DNA from 2 places in the Companilactobacillus sp. FL22-3 genome. Region 2 is predicted to be linked to the other one. Evidence: a T-box and tRNA genes for the amino acid it is inferred to sense, from the RefSeq annotation. Region 2 holds a T-box; the other holds one or more tRNA genes.
The links. A T-box is a leader RNA that pairs with one kind of tRNA and senses whether it is charged. The one in region 2 lies ahead of leuS (leucine--tRNA ligase), so its partner is inferred to be a tRNA-Leu.

Region 1: it encodes a tRNA-Leu, which carries the amino acid that the T-box ahead of leuS (leucine--tRNA ligase) is inferred to sense. The anticodon was not compared.

The regions. Positions count from the first base shown of each region.
Region 1 covers NZ_JBTYYZ010000016.1:15,877-26,577, forward strand. The annotation lists gene ACYT32_RS11800 (MFS transporter) at 1-720, opposite strand, end outside; gene ACYT32_RS11805 (cold-shock protein) at 862-1,062, opposite strand; gene rbsK (ribokinase) at 1,249-2,157, opposite strand; gene rbsD (D-ribose pyranase) at 2,168-2,563, opposite strand; gene ACYT32_RS11820 (hypothetical protein) at 2,734-4,137, shown strand; gene ACYT32_RS11825 (SLAP domain-containing protein) at 4,505-5,032, opposite strand; gene ACYT32_RS11830 (SLAP domain-containing protein) at 5,392-5,889, opposite strand; gene ACYT32_RS11835 (helix-turn-helix domain-containing protein) at 6,029-6,874, opposite strand; tRNA gene ACYT32_RS11840 (tRNA-Leu) at 7,078-7,163, opposite strand; gene ACYT32_RS11845 (hypothetical protein) at 7,973-8,095, opposite strand; gene ACYT32_RS11850 (MucBP domain-containing protein) at 8,335-10,701, opposite strand, start outside.
Region 2 covers NZ_JBTYYZ010000013.1:20,173-29,176, reverse strand. The annotation lists gene ACYT32_RS11220 (NAD(P)H-hydrate dehydratase) at 1-718, shown strand, start outside; gene ACYT32_RS11215 (putative polysaccharide biosynthesis protein) at 830-2,428, opposite strand; gene leuS (leucine--tRNA ligase) at 2,879-5,293, opposite strand; T-box leader at 5,334-5,549, opposite strand; gene ACYT32_RS11205 (glucosaminidase domain-containing protein) at 5,547-6,797, opposite strand; gene ACYT32_RS11200 (phosphatase PAP2 family protein) at 6,877-7,527, shown strand; gene ACYT32_RS11195 (MDR family MFS transporter) at 7,474-8,949, opposite strand.

The DNA.
Region 1 (10,701 bases), on a different contig from region 2:
CTCCTTGACCAATAAACTGAGCATAGGTGTAATTGCATTAGTAGTTGCTTGAATGGCCAGTAGCGACCAAAATAAGGCAATAAAGAACGGCCAGCCAATTACTTTCATCAGCGGTAAGGCTGGTGGTAATTGTTTGGGAGAAATGGGTTGAAAATCTTCTTTGACACCTAACCAAGTTGTAAAAAAGACTAATGCCATCAAACTACTAGTTAAAAAGAAAGCTCCTCGATAGCCCACAGAAGTCGCCAAAAATCCTCCCAGCAAAGGCCCCACCAAAGTTCCGGTAATACTGCCAGTCACTAATTTGCTCATTACCCGACCTCGAATGTCCGTTGGTGCAGAGACCGACATTAAGGCATTAGCATTGTTGATATAACCGGAAAACACTCCTTGTAAAGCTCGAAAGAAGAGCAAGAACCAAACATTCGGCGATAGGCCAATCATAAAGATAGTTATTGTCATCACGCCTGAGGCTCGCAAGCACATCAACTTTCTCCCTTTGATGTCAGCTAGACGACCCCACAGAGGCGAAACTAAAGCCTTGCTGAAATATGTCAAAGAAAAGGCCGCTGCTCCTAACAGATTCAACTCTGCTTTATTGAAATGTCCCAAAGTATTGATATAAAGGACAATAAAAGGCAATGTCATTGCATTGCCCATATCTGTTATTAAACTGCCGAACCACAGGATCCGAAAATTTCTTCGCCAATTTATTTGCATTCGCTTTCTCCAAACTCACTCAATAACAATTGATTTTAAACTATCAACGTATATTTCTTGTAAAGTTTAGGTAAAGATTTATTTGTAGGGACTAAAAAAAGCTAACCCTTTCGGATTAGCTTTTTGCTCAAAGTTTATTAATTAGTCCTTAACAACGTTTGAAGCTTGTGGGCCACGATCTGAATCTTCGATATCGAATGTTACAGCTTGACCTTCTTCAAGTGTCTTGTAACCGTCACCTTGGATTGCTGAGAAGTGAACAAATACGTCACTACCATCTTCGCGTGTAATAAAACCATAGCCTTTTTCTGCGTTAAACCATTTAACTGTTCCGTGTTCCATCAGACTATTCCTCCTGATAAATAAAAATTTTTTGTGCATTATTTCGTGGTACTTCATGGAAGAAAGTCTAAAATACGAAACATTCAAACCATTCGAACCATTCACCATTCAAAAATACAACTATTATATTACCATGCTTGGGCAATTAATTCAATCTACTTAGCGTAAAGTTTCTTTTACAAATACTTAAATCTCAACATCTCTCACATGAGGGATAGAATTTTGAGCACCTTTTGTTTGCACTGTAATTGAAGATGCTTTACTTGCAAATTTCATTGCCTCTTCAACGTTACTCAAATCTTCATTTAGTTTTGAAGCCAGATAACCAATAAAAGTATCTCCAGCAGCGGTTGTATCAACTGTTTGAACTTTATAAGCTTTAACAAAACCAGTCTTTTTATTCATTGAATAGAAAGACCCATTTGAGCCAACAGTAATTATTACATTCTTTACTCCCATCGTGTGCAACTTATTTGCTGCTGCAACCATGGAAGGTTCGTCTGTAACTTTAATACCGGTAATAGCTTCAGCTTCTGTTTCATTAGGTACGATGATATCGGTCAACTGCAACAATTCTTCAGGGATGTCCTTTTTAGCAGGAGCCGGATTCAAAATTGTCAAAACATTATTTTCTTTGGCAATCTTGAAAGCTTCCGTTGAAGCAGCAAGTGGAGTTTCAAACTCTGTGATCAAGCAATCAGCATCAGCAATCGAAGCACTAGCAGCCTTAACATCATCAGTCGTAATTGCTTGATTAGCACCACCATAAATCAAAATACTATTTTGACCATTTTCATCCAATAAGATATAAGCTTGACCCGTTCCAGCTTTTTGATCCCGTGTAACATGTTCGATATTCAAGCCGTCTTCTTTAAACGTATCCAACATAAAATCAGCGGCATTATCCTGACCGATCTTAGCAATAAAGGATGTTTCAGCTCCGGCACGTACTGCGGCAATTGCTTGATTAGCACCTTTTCCACCGCCAGCATTAGAACGTTCATGCATAGCCATCGTCTCACCTGGTAATGGCAAGCGGGTAATATTTAAAATCGTATCAACATTGATTGAACCTAAAACAACAATTTTTTTCATAAAAAATCCTCTAAAAAACAACTCCACTTTCAAGTAAAATATTTGAGTAAGGTGTTTCCTCACCCGTTCTAATAAATGCTTTAGTATCGTTTAAATCTTTTTTCATTTCCTCGTGAGGAATAAATTCAATCGGTGTATCTCCAACAGCTTTTTTAACTGCAGCCAATTGTTTAGGGTTTTGTACCTTAATTTCTTCAGCCAGATAAACCTTTTGAACTTGTAGTTCACTCAAGACATTTTCCAACACTTGAATAAAACTTGGTAAGCCAGCTTCCACTGCCAAATCAATTTTTTCTGTCTTGCTTGGTACTGGCATTCCAGCATCACCAATTCCCAAAGTATCAAAATGACCCATTTGGGCAATCACACGTGAAATGTCTGAGTTAATGACCCGCGTTTTTTTCATGAAATCCTCACCTTTTTCTGTAATCGTTTACAGTGATTATACTAACATTCACTATTATCTATGTAAATATTTTATCAATTTCATATATTTAGTGGCAAGATAAGATTTTTCATTGCTTGAAAAGACAGATAATTATATCCTATTAAAGAATACAAAAATGAGGTTTTCAAATGAGAAGAACAACAAAGCTTAGTTTTTATTTTATTATTTTTATAATTTTCGGTCTGATCGGCTTGTGGATGCCACTACTAGGTGACGATCTGCACTGGGGTACTTATTTCGGTAGCAATTACTTTCCTCAAGGAATTTTTCTAAAATATGATGGCCGCTACTTAGGTGATCTTTTAGTTATTGCCATCACCAAAATCAAACCGCTAGCATTTTTAGGTTATGGAACATTTATGACCTTGATTGTTTTCTTGATTCAAAAGATTCGTGATCAAATCAAACCAACTAAATCGATTGGGTTATTATCTTCCGCTTTAGCTGGACTCTTTATCTTATTGATGCCCAAAATTATTTTTCAACAAATTCTAGGTTGGCATGCTGGGTTCGCAAACTATGTCCCATCAGTCGTTTATCCACTATTTGTTCTCTATCTGGTACTTAAAAATTACGATAATCAAGACGTTGAATATTACCGAACTAGTATTTACTTAATATTCTTTGCCTCGATCTTTGCTCAGTTCTTTGCTGAACATGTCACCGTTTTAAATGTTTTCAATGGCATTTTGATATTATTATTCTTGCGTAACCATTTCAGTGATAAATTTAAAAAAATCATGAGTTTAGCTCTAATCGGTAACTTTATCGGTGCCGTCCTAATGTTTATCAATGGTGCTTATATCAAAATATTATTTGGTAGAGACTCCTATCGATCATTAAAGGGCTCCTCATCATCAGATACCATGTTTAATTATATGCGCTTGATGTTCACACCTAAGCATTTGATTATCCTAGGCATTGCCATCATAATCTTTACCATAATCGTCGTAATTTATTCGCTAAAAATAGACAATCCTAAATTGAAATTAGCTAATTTTGCTTTATTACTTTCTGGTTATGTCGTTATTGCTCCATTTATCGTTGTATCTCCATTCGGTTCAAGATGTATGTTTGCCACTTATATGTTCTTTGGCACGATTGCGATAATTAATATCGATATTCTACTGGACTCTTATCAAAAATATCTCCTACCCGTCTTGGCATTGGTATTATTAGGCGTGGGATTAAGATTTGACGCACTAGCTCATAATTATGGAAAGACTTTTGATATGCAGGTTCAATATTCAACTTACCAAAATAACGTCAAGCGTAACACTCAATATTTCTTACAATATAAAGATACTAAATATATCTGGTTGACCGCTCCTATTCAAAGCGATAACAACTTTGCTGAGCTATATGTAGCCAACAAAGATCGCAATATGGTTCCAATTAACTACTACGATTGGAGCGACGCTTTACGAAAAATACAAGGTAAAAAATTTGCAACTCACGATGCTTACATGAAGGCTTTTGATAAACAAATCTTAGAAAAGGTTAAGTTGATTAAAGCTAAGGAAAGTAAGTAAATCCTATGAAGTCAGTCATTTCAACGCTTAAATGACTGGCTTTTTTCTTTTTTTAAATCCTTTATTCATAGTGTATGTAAGCGTCCTATTATGATTCCAGCGGTTTAGCTGTATAAAAAAAACTATGGATTTTTAACATCCATAGTTTTTATTCCACATTAGGAAAACACTTTTTACAAAATGTGAATCAAATTTTGTTTTAAACGGGAGTACACTATTAACTGTATTAAAGAAAGACCTCATATATATTAAATAGATTTTTAAGTACATTTGGCAGTGTACATAAAAGTTGATATATACAAGAGATATCGGCGGTCGGCATACCAAGGATATCTACTAGTAATTCACACACAAGATTAAAAGTTAATTAGACAGTAGCACTAAATGATTGTTCCACAACATCGTACATGGCAACGTACTCATCTGGAGCAACTCGTACAAAAGGTACACCGTTGGAGTAATTGATGACAGTATCAGTAGCCCATTTGCTGTCTGGGGATAGCTGAACATCACTTCTCTCAACTAAATTATGATCATACACACTTACATTTTTATCAGAACCGTCGAGTGACTGTACTTTTATAGTCATTCGACGGTTTTTGTATTTGAATCCATCCTTAGCACTTAAATAACCGTTAGTCGAAACTTGATAAAAGTCAGTTCCATTAACATTTTGTGTTTTGGCAACTTTCCAAGTTGAATTCTTATCTAAAGCAACATTGGTTTTATTACCGTTTTGATCGTAAAGCTGAGCTTCATCAGAACTTACTTCGGCAAAAACTCCAGCCTTAGTAACAGACTCTGCTGATACATTAGTTACAGAACTAGCGGCAGTGGCAACTGCACTTCCAGTTCCTAAAAGAGCACAAACAAGGAGCAAAATAGATTTTTTCATAACAAATAACCTCTATATATATTTTTTTTGGCAAAAAATCCCGGCAGCTATTTTTTGGCATAAAAATAGCGTACACAAAAGCTGATTCTTACATACAAGAATTTTTAATAATTCACACATTTGCTTATATTTCTAACTCTGGCATTTTATAAGCACCCTTATATTACCGAGATTCTGCGTAAATTTCAACAGTAATTTGAAAAAAATGATTAATTAATTATGTGAATCTTTACATATTAATTATCTCAAAAACGCTCAAAATACTATGAACATTGGCGCTATCTACTTTTGTAAACCTTTTCCTTAAATCATAAAAGAGGCGCAATTTTTTTAATTGCCCCTCTTAAAAACTAGTATTATTATTCTGTAAATGATTGTTGAATCACATTCCACATTCCTACGTATTCATCAGGAGCCACCCGAACAAATGGCATGCCCTCTGATGTAGTAATCACAGTATCTGAGTACCAGTATGTACCTGGAGCCAAAGCAACCTTGTCACTTTCAACGAAGTTGTGATCATAAACTGGCACATCTTCATCAGTTTCGACTCTGATCACTTCTGGTCTATTACGGTAAATAAAACTATCGCTTGAACTTAAATATTCGTTCGTAGCGATTTGGTAAAAGTCTTGACCATTAATGGTTGCTGTCCTCCCAAGGTACCAACAACTGTTAAGTGGTTCGGATTCACCTGTCGCATGTCCTGCCGCATCATAGATTTTGGCGGGATTTGCACTAACATCAACAAAGTATCCGCTAGTTACGGACTTAGCCTCGACACTTTGGATAGGTACTAATGAAAGCCCAACGCCCAGTAGAATAGTTAAAATCACTACTAAAAATCGTCTTTTCATTTAAAATACTTCCTTAGTCTCCTTAGACTGTGTCAAGTATATCATGTTTAAACATGTTTTATGATTTGTCAGCTTATTAAAAATATCACAACAAAAAAACGTCGTTATTTTTATATAACGGCGTTTTTTCTAGTAAAATTTATTTTTTCATCTCGGCGAGTAATAAATCATTCTGATTGAACTTAGCCAAGTAAAGTGCCAAGTTGTAATAATCATTGTAATCTTCTGTGCGGTCTTGATCATTTTTAATTGCGACCGATAACTGATAGTTCAAGTCGTCTAAGAAATAAGAAACATGCTTTCTTTGCGCAAAATTTAAGCCGCATTGACTGAACTCGTAAGACCTCTGATACGACTTCATATCATTGTATGCTTTGGCTAAAGTCTTGCAAATGAAGAGAATCTCCAGATCACTAGCATTTGAGATCCGTGAGTCCTCATCAATTGAATTATCAATCATTTCAAAATAATACTGAGCACGATCGTAATGCTTTTGAGCAACATAGTCTAAGCCCTTGAACAAGTATGCAAGGAAAGTATAGACGTCATCTTTAGATGACTTGGTATATTGCAAAACCTTATCCAAAGTAAACAGTGAGGCGTCAAAATTATGATTCTTGTAAGCCAACATGCCATTGATCAATTCATATTGTTTCATGTCATTATTATTGAGTTTACCTTCTAACAATGACAATCGATCCTGAACATCAATGTTTCTTTGAAGTAAAATATCTTGTTCGATTGCATCTAGAATACTATCCTGTTTGGCAGAAGAATTACTTGAAAAATCACTGAACACATCATTCAATGTTAAATCCAATTTCAAACAAATCTTGATCAAGATATTCACTGTTGGTGCAATATTATGCTTCTCAATTTTACTGATCGTATTTTGAGTACAAATGTCGTTAGCTAACTCAATTTGAGTTAAATTCATTTCTCGTCTTTTATTATAGATAATTGATCCAAGAAACAATGGCAACACACTCCCATCTATCGTTATGATATTTATCAATAATACTATACCACCAGATTAAAAGATATATTCCAATAACATTAACAATTAATTCAAAAAGAAAATATTTTTCAATAATACTTGCAGATGCACAAAAATCATTGTTATAGATGACGGAATTTTCCCGAAACAAAAAAAAGCAGCTAGACAAAAATGTCTAACTACTCTAGTGATGCGGGTAAGAAGATTCGAACTTCCACGGAGATAATTCTCCACAAGATCCTTAGTCTTGCGCGTCTGCCAATTCCGCCATACCCGCATGCACGTTCTACTATACACAAAAATATAAATAATTTCAAGCTAATTTTTGGGTATCATGGAGATATTTTAATTTTCCATGGCAACCCCACAAACATACTAGTGAGATAGTACAGACTCCAAAGCAAAAACAACTTTGTGATCAATACTATCATCATTGAAACGTTAGATACTTAACAACAATCTCTACTTACTATCATCATTTTCATCTGAGTTTTTCTCTGTCACTTATATCAGTCAAATTCTTATTGGCAATCTGCTTGAAAGTTCTCTTATCTTTAATGTGGTATTTCTAAGCTATTCTATCCATTATGTAAGAGTCTTTATATCACTTGGTTTACTAATTGTGTTCTTTGCATTGATCGATTATCCGATTTTAAATTATATTATTGCACACGGGCCGTTGTAATATGTTAAATCATTTTGATTAACCATCATAATAAACCTCTTCAGCTTTCTTAAAACTCTTTCAATCAACTGAAAATAATTATACTTAAAAGCTCTTGTAATGATTGTTACGTAAACTATCAAGTGCCTTAAGTAAAATATTAGCTATCGATTTAACCACACCTTATATAGAAGCATTTCACACCACAAAGAATTTTTATATCATTCACGATGCTTTTAAAATTTTATCAAACAAAAAGGAACTAACCTTAGGTCAGTTCCCTTTATCTGGATCATTTATTGTAGTCAGCTTATTCAAAACACAACCAAGACTTGTTCAATAGTTTACATTCAAAATTCAGTATCATTGTACTTTTTAACATAATCCTTTTTATATTCTCAAAGAATTAATGTGTCCTTAAATTAGCTTCGACTGTGTGATTTTCTAAACTCTGCTAAAGAAATACCCTTAAAGTTGTCTTCTTCATCGGTGAGTTCTTTTATCAATTTAGGTTCTGCTTTTAATTTAATATCTTCATTTTCCAAACCCATTGCCTCCGTAGTCATTTTAAGATTATTTTGTAAATAATAACTAACCTGTAACAAAGTACCCTTAGTATATCAAATTAACTACACTCTACTTACAATTATTTCAACTTACCGCAGATATCAGACTAATAAGAAGAAAGTCACAACGGAAAAGAGATTCTTTTATAAAGAAAAAGAGCTGACCTTACGGTCAACCCTTCTTCTAATAATCATCTACTTAACGTTAATTTGTTGGATTATTTAATCCATGTTGTTAAACCTTGATCTGTGTATGTTGAAACTGGTTCGTCCATTTCCATCAAACATAGACCCCAACCTACAGCGTTACCCTTACCATCATAGACTAACATACCTGTGGCTTTACCACTAGCACCTACTGAGTCCCAAATTGAACCTTCTAGTGGGTCTGGATTATCAAATCCTGCATTCAAAAAGTTTAAATAATCATTCTTTGTTTTAAAGATATGGTCTGATACATAGTAGTTAGTACCTAAGTTATAGCCACTGTTCTTGACAAATTGGTCTTTAATTTGGTCTGTAGTTAAACCAAATGTGTCAGCCGTTGTGGTATTAAATCTGCTTGTATCCCAATTGGCTGTCGTGGCTTTTCCACCAAAGTCTTGAATACCTACAAACATACCATTTTCAAGTTGTTGTACACCTACACCAATGTCAGTCATACCTTTGTCTAACATAGTAGCATTATGTTCTGGTGATTCCTTCCATTGATTAACCAAGTTTTGAGCTACTTCATCAGCAGTTGAACCATTTGTGACAGCCAAATTTTCTGCCATATTAGTTGAACCGTATTGTTTCAAGTTTGCTTGAGTTTGAGCCATAAACTCATCATGGTTAGCGGAGTTGATGTCACCACTGGCGTCAACGTGTCCCTTTTCAGTGAGGGAACGTGCTACAGCTCCTGCGGTTAAATTACTATCAACATTTAGTTCTGATAAACTGTTAGCAGTTCTGTAATTATTTACTAATGAGATAACCTTATTTGCAACAGCAGATGTATCAACTGTTTGTACAGGTGCATCTTCTGTATATGTAAAGTTGATTACATTATTATCCTTAGCAACCTCCAATGATTTAGATGATTGGTCTACTGTATAACCTTTGATAGCTGGTGCTGTTTCGGTTACAGTTGAACCAACAACTTGGTCAGTTAAAGTCTTAGCAGATTGTAATACATTGCCGTCAGCATCTAAATAATTTACTGTTACATTAGCCTTTGAAACAACTGGTGCATTCTTTGTGTATTTGAATGTTAGAGTTTCGTCACCAGTTACTGAATCGATTGTTTGAGTAGCGTTTCCACTCAAAGTATAATCAGTAACATCTTTAGCTTTAACTGTGTATGACTTACCATTGTCAACCTTTTCAGAAATTGAATCAGCTACGGCATTGCCGTCAGCGTCTACAAATTTTGTTGTAATTGTTGATTGTTGGATAGGTTCAGCATTCTTAGTGTACTTAAAGTTAATTACATTACTATCAGCTTTTACTGTAATTGACTGACTAGCATCACCATCTAGGGTATAACCTTTGATTTCAGGTGCATCAGCTTTATAAGTTGAATCTACATCAGCTGTATCAGTTTTAGCAGTTTTTAGTACATTACCATCTGTGTCAAGATAATTAATAGTAATAGTTGCTGTCTTAGGTGCAACAGCATTCTTTGTGTATGTGAATGTTACAGTTGAACCTTCTTTGGCTACATTTACATTCTTAGTAGCTTCAGTTGCTGTATAACCTTCGATTGTTGGGGCAGATACTTCTACATCTTTACCAACTTCTTGGTCTTTTAGTACGGTATCTTGTACGCCTTCAATAGCTTTGCCATTTTCGTCAACTGCCTTGATTGTTACATCTGTCTTATCAGTTTCAGGATCAGTTGGCGTTGTAGCGTTTTTTGTATATGTGAACGTTACAGTTGAACCATCTTTAGCTACATTTACATTCTTAGTAGCTTCAGTTGCTGTATAACCTTCGATTACTGGGGCAGATACTTCTACATCTTTACCAACTTCTTGGTCTTTTAGTACGGTATCTTGTACGCCTTCAATAGCTTTGCCATTTTCGTCAACTGCCTTGATTGTTACATCTGTCTTATCAGTTTCAGGATCAGTTGGCGTTGTAGCGTTTTTTGTATATGTGAACGTTACAGTTGAACCATCTTTAGCTACATTTACATTCTTAGTAGCTTCAGTTGCTGTATAACCTTCGATTACTGGGGCAGATACTTCTACATCTTTACCAACTTCTTGGTCTTTTAGTACGGTATCTTGTACGCCTTCAATAGCTTTGCCATTTTCGTCAACTGCCTTGATTGTTACATCTGTCTTATCAGTTTCAGGGTCTGTTGGTGTTGTAGTACTATCTTCTTTTGAATATACAAAATTAATAGTATTTCCTTCCTTAGCCGTCTTTACAGTTTGAATCAAACTACCTTGTAATTTATATCCATCTATATATGCGGCAGGTGTTGAAAAATCAATGCCAACTTTTACAGGAAAAGTTTCTGATTTAGCTAGTTGATTATCCTTCTCATCAACATAATTAACAGTTACAGATGATGTATCTACAACATTTGTCGCATC
Region 2 (9,004 bases):
TCTGGCAAGCAGTGCTGCTATTCATTCCGGTGCAGGTTTGGTAACAGTTGCCACTACTCCAGAAAAATTTTTAGCCCTGAACACGACTATCCCCGAAGCGATGACTATTGATTATCACCACCAGAATGAATTATTGAGTGCCATCGAAAATAATGATGTTATCGCCATTGGCCCAGGCCTAGGTACTAGTAAACTAGCGATTGACTTAGTTAAATTAACTTTAGATCAGGCGACATCAAGCCAAACACTTATTATCGACGCTTCAGCCTTAACAATCATTGCCGAAGAAAAGCTCCCCTTAAAAACTTCTGCCCACGTAATTTTAACTCCCCATCAAGGCGAATGGAGACGACTTTCCCAGCTACCTATTCCTGAACAAGTTGAATTGAACAACTTTGAAAGTTTGCAAAAAATTAATCCGCAAGCTGTTTTAGTTCTCAAAAAACATCATTCCGAAATTTATTATCAAGATATGTCCTTCAACATCACCGCTGGCAATCCCGGTATGGCAACTGGAGGTATGGGTGACACCCTGACCGGAATCATCTCCGGATTCATTGCTCAATTTGGTTACTCTTTAGCAACTATTCAAGCTGCCCTTTTGATCCACAGTACGATTGGTGATTCTTTAGCTGAAAAGCACTACGTTGTTTTACCTTCAACAATTATCGAGAAGTTACCTAAATATATGCAAAAATACAGTTTACTTGAACGTTGAACAAACTTAACCACTATATTCTGCCAATTAAAAATCCCAGTGAATCAACCATCTTACCTGGTTAACTTCACTGGGATTATTTATTATTAATTTTTAAATATATCATTCAGCCTATTTAATATTAAAAATTCTTCTGATTCTGGCAACTCGTGGTCCTAAAATCTTATCAGCTAATGATGTCTTCAAAACTAGGTAACCGTAAATCACACCACCCAAGCCGGCTTCTAGTATTAGAACTACAACCGAAATGATTCTATCGGAGTTACCAACGAAACGAAAGACGATCCAATTGACTAATATTACTGAAACAAACATGATCAACGAGAACAATATAATGCCACTGATGCGGCGTGAGAGACGGCCAGTATCAAACGGATAAATTTGGTGCAACTTGCGTACCATTAGCCAGCAAACGACACCCATACCAATACTTGTCGCTACTAATGGTCCAAATTCATGAAATAGCCAAATCATTGGCAATTGAGCAACGACTTTCGCCAGGAAGCCATAAACAAAGTATTTGATAGCTAGTCTGTTACGATATAACGCCTGCAAAACGGCTGACAAAACCGTGAACAATCCTAGCAATATGGAGATAATTGCTGAGAATTGTAACATCAAGACCCCTAAAGAATCATAACGATAAAAAGTCGTCCAAAGCGGTTGTGCAACGGCGTACATCCCTAATGAAGCAGGAATCATAACGAAGAAGAACAATTCAATCGTATTGGAAATTTGACCCTCAATTTTTTCCTTATTACCTTTAGAATATAAGCCAGATAAAATTGGGACGGCTGTAACAGCCATAGCAGTCGATAAGGATACGATAATCATAATCAATTTATTTGCTTGAAAACCAAATAAAGAGTAGTAGTTATCCAACTGTGCCCCTGTAGCGTTGACAAACATCCTCATGAATTGATTAAAGGTTGATTGATCGAATAGATTGAAAAAAGTAATCCCTGCATCGAGAATGATGAATGGCAAAGCTTGTTGAAAAATTTCACGGGTGAAATTATTTTCATTCACATCAGCTGCTGGTTGACCATTCTGTGATAATTGTCGTAGTTTTGGTAATCGTCTTAGTAAGGCTAAGATCAAAATTCCAATCGCTACAGCCGCTCCAATAAAGGCAGCAAAAGTTGATTGGACCACGGCATTAATATAACTGCCCTTATTAACCACCATAATGATATAAGTTGCCAAAAGCATATAAATCACACGGGCAATCTGTTCAATAAATTGAGAAATGGCAGAAGGTGCCATATCAGAATATCCTTGCAGGTAACCTCTTAAGATACTCAGAATAGGAATAATCAAAACAGCAATCGCTAATGACTTAATAACTGGAATACTTCGTGGATCACCATCAGTAAAAATCGTTGCTAAAACCGGTGCGCCAAAGTACATGATTGCGGCAAAGATCACACCCATGAAAGTCATGATCCGTAGACCGTGTTTAAATAATTTATTACCTGTTGCATATTGATCCAGTGCATTATAATGTGAAATTTGTTTCGAAATTGCGCCAGGAATTCCGGCTGTTGAAACAATCAGAAACAAACTGTAAATATTATACCCTTTCGCAAATAATGCATTAGCTGCTGGATAATACGATCCCATCCATGCCATCCAAGGAATGATATAGATTGCACCTAAAATTCGAGAAAAAATGCTACCGGCTGTCATCCAAGCTGACCCTTTTAACATGGTATCTTTCGATGAAACCTCTGGGTCTAAGACTGGCAACACTTCTTCTTCATTATCATGGCTATTGTTTACGCCCAAATCTTGCACCACCTTAAAAACTATCCATTTAATTATAGCAAAGTTATCTTCCTAAAAATTTTAAATTACACTTTATTTCAATAAAAAGCAATATATTTTCCAAAACATTATGCTAACTTGACAGATTGCATAAATTGTAAAGCGTCTTTAAAAACAAATCATGCTAAAATATTTCTGTCGGATGGATCAACAATTCTATTAATACACTCACCTAATAGGCACTTTTTGCAATTATTCAAGAATTGAAATTCCCTCAAAATAATATATATTATCAGTAGTTATACACACTCTACAAAATAGGCAACGCTTGATGCCATTCGACCATCAAAAAAGGACTTCGGAAATTCCCGAAATCCTTTTTTTATTTTCTCATTATTTAACAACAATGTTGACGATCTTATTAGGAATTACAATCACTTTAACAACATTTTTATCAGCAATGAATTTTTGAACTTTCTCATCATTAAGAGCTAATTTCTCTAATTCATCTTTAGGTGTACCATTAGCAACTTCGACTTTATTTCTCAATTTACCATTAACTTGCAGAATAATTTCTACGGTGTCAGAAACCAATTTCTTTTCGTCATATGTAGGCCATTGGGCATAAGAAATTGATTCAGTATGACCAAACTTACTCCATAATTCTTCCATCATATGTGGAGCAATTGGAGCCAACAATTGAACTAATCCTTCGGCGTATGCCTTTGGCATTGTATCGACTTTGTGAGCTTCATTAACGAAGACCATCATCTGTGAAATGGCAGTATTGAAATGCAAAGCATCGTAATCTTCGGTAACTTTCTTAACTGTTTCATTATAAACTTTATCAAGTTTACCATCGTTAGAATCTGTTAGATAGTCATCCTTGAGTGTACTGTAATCGTCATCGTTGATGAACAAGTTCCAAACACGATCCAAGAATTTAGCTGAACCTGACAAACCGTTTTCAGACCAGGCAATTGATGCATCCAAAGGACCCATGAACATTTCATAAGTTCTTAAAGTATCAGCGCCATATTGTTCAACTACGTCATCAGGATTAACAACGTTACCTTTTGACTTAGACATCTTCTCATGACCCTTACCGAGGATCATTCCTTGATTAAATAGCTTTTGGAAAGGTTCTTTAGTTGGAACTACGCCCAAGTCATACAATACTTTATGCCAGAATCTAGCGTATAACAAGTGAAGAACAGCATGCTCAGCACCACCGATATATAGATCAACTGGTAACCACTGTTTCAACAAGTCGTAGTCAGCTAGTTCTTTATCATTATGTGGATCAATATATCTCAAGTAGTACCATGATGAACCAGCCCATTGTGGCATGGTATTAGTTTCACGGCGACCTTTTCGGCCATTCTTATCAACTACATTGACCCAATCGGTCAAGTTAGCTAATGGGCTTTCACCAGTACCAGATGGTTTAATATCTGAGTCCGCTGGTAATTTAAGTGGTAATTCATCTTCAGGAACAAGTGATGTTGTACCATCTTCCCAATGAATAACCGGAATTGGTTCACCCCAGTATCTTTGACGGGAGAAGACCCAATCACGCAAGCGATAATTAACTTTCTTTTCACCAAAACCTTTATCTTCAAAGTATTCGACAGCTCGTTGAATAGCATCTTCTTTGTTCAATCCATCTAAGAAATCAGAATTGATGTGCTTGCCATCACCAGTGATTGCTCCGTTATCCAAGTCACCTTCAATAACTTGAGTCATTGGTAAATTAAACTTCTTGGCAAAGGCAAAATCACGGTCATCATGAGCTGGAACGGCCATAACGGCACCAGTTCCGTATGTGACTAAGACATAATCTGAGATCCAAACCGGAATCTTTTTACCATTAACAGGATTGATCGCATAAGCACCAGTGAAGACACCCGTCTTTTCATCATTCAAATCTGTTCGGTCCAAATCAGACTTATGAGAAACTTCTTCTTTGTAAGCTTCAACTGCGGCTTTTTGTTCAGGTGTCGTAATCTTATCAACTAATTTATGTTCTGGGGCCAAGGTCATATATTCTACACCAAAGATCGTATCTGGTCTTGTAGTAAAGATATTAACTGAATCATCGCTATCGGCAATATCGAAAGTAATTTGAGCTCCAACGGAACGGCCGATCCAGTTTCTTTGCATTTCTTTGATATTTTCAGGCCAGTCAATATCATCTAAATCATCCAACAAACGGTCAGCATAGGCTGTAATCTTAAGCATCCATTGACGCATTGGTTTACGAACAACTGGGAAGCCACCACGTTCAGTTTTACCATCAATAATCTCTTCATTAGCTACTACGGTACCTAAATCAGGTGACCAGTTAACGAGAGTTTCTGATTCATAAGCCAAGCCTTTTTTGTACATCTGTTCAAAAATCCATTGTGTCCACTTGTAGAATTCTGGATCAGTTGTACGAACTTCACGGTTCCAATCATATGAGAAACCAAGTGAATTGATTTGACGTTTAAAGTTTTGAATATTCTTTTCCGTAAAGTCAGCTGGATTATTACCAGTATTCAAAGCATATTGTTCAGCAGGCAACCCAAAAGCGTCAAAACCCATTGGATGCAAAACATTATAACCTTGAGCACGCTTCATTCGAGCAATAATATCTGTTGCTGTATAGCCTTCAGGATGTCCGACGTGTAGACCTTGACCTGATGGGTATGGGAACATATCCAAAGCATAAAAGTTCTTCTTGTCTGGATCTGTTGTTGTCTTAAAAGTATCGTTTTCCTTCCAATACTTTTGCCATTTCTTTTCTACCGTATTGTGATTGTACATATTCTTCCTCCTACAAAAAAAGTCCTATGATTATAATTAATCATAGGACGAGTTATCGCGTTACCACCTAAGTTCCGTACTAAAATATAGCACGACTCTTGAAATCCTTAACGAGGATTAAACGTAGTCACTTACTTAAAGTTCAGCGACTAGCATTCGTGGACGAGTTCGAAAATGAGGACTTGCGTATTCACATCACCATACGCTTTCTGAAAAGTCGCTTCATATTCTACTACTTCCGTTTTGTTATATTCTATACCAATAATCTTTGGCCGACAACCAATAAATCGGAATTCAAGTTATTCAATTGGCGAATGTTGCTAACCGTAGTACCTGCTTGTGAAGCAATCGAATCGATCGTATCGCCGCTTTGAACTGTTACCGACTTAGTATTATCACCTGAATCACTGGAATTATTATCTGAGTAATCATTTTGAACATTAATTGATGATGAATCGGAATCAGAATCTTCCGATGGAACATACTTCTTGACACCGTTTCGTTCATCTTGAACTACGACTGGTGCTTGTTGACTGCCATATGCGTCGCCAACATTATTAGTATCATTAGTATTTTCAGCGGTACTCAAGTTACTTGTGGACAAGGCTTGACCATTGGAACCGATAATTTGTGTAACCGTCAAAACTTTACCTGGGTAGATGTAATTGTTTGACTTCAAGTTATTCAAGGACATTAAGGTATCAGTCGTCATATTGAATTTATCGGCGATTGATTGCAAAGTATCACCTTGAGCAACAGTGTATGTTTGATCTTTATCAAGCGGTGTATCATATTGAGTCAAGTTGTACTTTTCAATCATACTATTTAACTTGTCACCGTATGTTGTATCGGTTGCATAACGACCTGTCAAATACTTCGTAGCATCTTCATATGACTTGGTATTGCTCTTCCAAGCACCAGCATACATTTGGGTATTGCCAGAAGTTCCACCACGAAGCAACGATACATAGTCTTCAAGTGATTCTTTATATGATGGGTATTTTCTGAAGTTAGAGTTGATAGAATAAAGATTGCCAGTTCCATCATCCTCTTGAGTACCCATATTGACTGATTCACCTTTATAATCACCTTTGATACCAAAGAGATTGTAATTAGGTGAACTAGCAAGGCCACTAGTACCCCATCCACTTTCGACCATTGCTTGAGCAATCATAACTGAAGCATAGAGGTCGTTATTTGCCGCTAATTTACGGGCAGAATTGCCAATGTAATCGAGAAATTGTTGATCTCCCGCACCTTTAGAAGTAACTGGTGTAGTAACCACAGCAGCATTTTGATTCAACAAATTGTTAACTGACAAAGCCTCAGCTTTAACAGGTGTTGCGACAGAAACATTTGCAACTTCAGCAACGACAGCCCCCACAAACATACTTGAACCCAAAATAGTTAAGTTTTTGCGCAAGTTTGCATTCTTTAGTTTTTTATTATTTAATCTAGTCAATCGACTATCTTCGATTTTACGTTCACGACGTGTCATAATCATAGATATCAACTCTCCTAAAGATCCTTATACTTTATTATATTTCTTAATAAAAACTTAAACAATAGTGAGACAAATAATAATGAAAAAAATTCAAAAATTATCTATCTTAAATACACTTTTATTAATTATCTTTATATTTTGGACCTTCAATGTTGTTTTAAAGACAAATTTAATTAAAAATTTTGATAATACTTTGATTAATCAAATTTATCATCACAACAATTTCAGCTTGAGCTTTTTTAGACCACTCACCAATCTTGGAGATACTTATCCAACCATCGCCATCGCCGCAATTTTCTTTCTATTATTAATAATAAAAAGATATTATTATGCCGGAATCTTCCTCGTTGTCAACAAAGTTGTCATCTCGAGTTTGAACAGTTTGATCAAAACTCTAGTCGATCGTCCTCGTCCCAGTCATACCCATTACGTTTCGGCCGGTGGATATAGTTTTCCAAGCGGTCACTCTGCTAGCTCATTTGCCCTCTATATCTCTATTTTAATTATCAGCTTATTCATCTTCAAAAAGTTGAGTTCAAAACTGATCATTAGTACATTATGTATTTTGTTAGTCATCCTAATCGGGTATAGTCGTATCTTCTTAGGTGTTCACTACCCTAGCGATGTCCTCGGCGGATATCTTCTGGCAGCTACTGTAGTAACTTTCAACACACTATTATTTAGATCCCAGAACCTTTTTATTCTTCCACTCAAAGGCATTAAGAACTAAACCCAATACTAATAATACTAAAGTTACAAGGTAAATGTTGTGCAATCCAGAAAAAAGAATTTGTCGCATTTTGGGTAAAAGCTGATGTGGCAAGGAATTAGCCGTCTGTGGATCGATCAATTTATTCATCATATCAACGGTAATATTCTTATTTTCGGCGGCACCTTTAGCCAAAGCGGCATTTAGGACAATTCCATAGACTGACACCATCATTGATTGACCAATTGTACGCAATAAAGTATTAAAACTAGTAGCAACACCGACGTTTTCTGGATCAACAACTGTCTGAGCAGTTACCGTCGTAGTCGTGATCGTCAAACCAAATCCTAAACCGGCAACAGCTGCTAGTGAACAGAAGTACCAAAATGGCGTAGTAGGACCGGCGGCCAACAATAAACCATTAGCGATTGCTAAAAAGAATAAACTAATGTAAATGACACGGTTGGGTGCCATTTTTTTTATCAACGTTCCTGCCCAAAATGATCCAAAAATCCAAATGATCGAACTAGGTGTGACCGCAAATCCCCCCATCGAAGGACTCAAGCCTAAAATTCCTTGCATCCAAGTGGGAATATAAGCTTCAAAACCAATTAAGAAACCACTGACCAATAGCGCTAAGATATTCTGAATGACGAAAGTCTTATTATTGAACAATTCGAGCGGCAAGATTGGATCCTGGACCCGTTTTTCAACTTTGATAAAGATAAATACGGAAATAATTGAAACTGCCACTAATCCCAAAGGAAGCAACAAACTGCTTGTACCAAGACTTTGTAAAGCTAACATCAGTGGTAATAAAACTAAAATCAACAAGATTGTTCCTAAATAATCGATCTTAATTTTTTCGTGTTCTGTTTTCTCTTCTTTAAAGAAAATCCATATCAAAGCAATCGTAATCAAACCCACTGGCAAATTGATCAAAAAGACCCAATGCCAGCTCAACTTTTCAACGATAAAACCACCTAATAGCGGTGCAATAACTGCCGCGATTCCCCAAGCTGAACCATTCAAACCTAGAACCCGAGCGCGTTTCTCTAACGGATAAATATCAGCAATGATCGTAAAAGTTAATGGTTGGATTGCCCCTGAACCGATACCTTGAATCACACGAGCCAAAATCAAAGTTAACATTGAATTCGACATCGCACACAAAGTTGAACCGATAACGAAAATCACTAAACCAATCAATAAAACTGGTTTTCGGCCTACAACGTCAGATAACTTTCCGTAAATTGGCGTTGCTACAGCAGTCATCAATAAATAAATTGAGAAAACCCAATTCATCAAGCTGACTCCGTGCAAACTCCCGATAATAGTCGGCATAGCGGTCGAAACAATCGTTCCTTCAATTGCCGTCATAAATGTTGCGATAAATACAGCAATCGTTACGATCACCACATTTGATTGATTTTTTCGTGCCATTAATTAATTCCCTCCATAAAAAAAGAGACCTTCCCTAAAGTTAAACTTTAAAGAA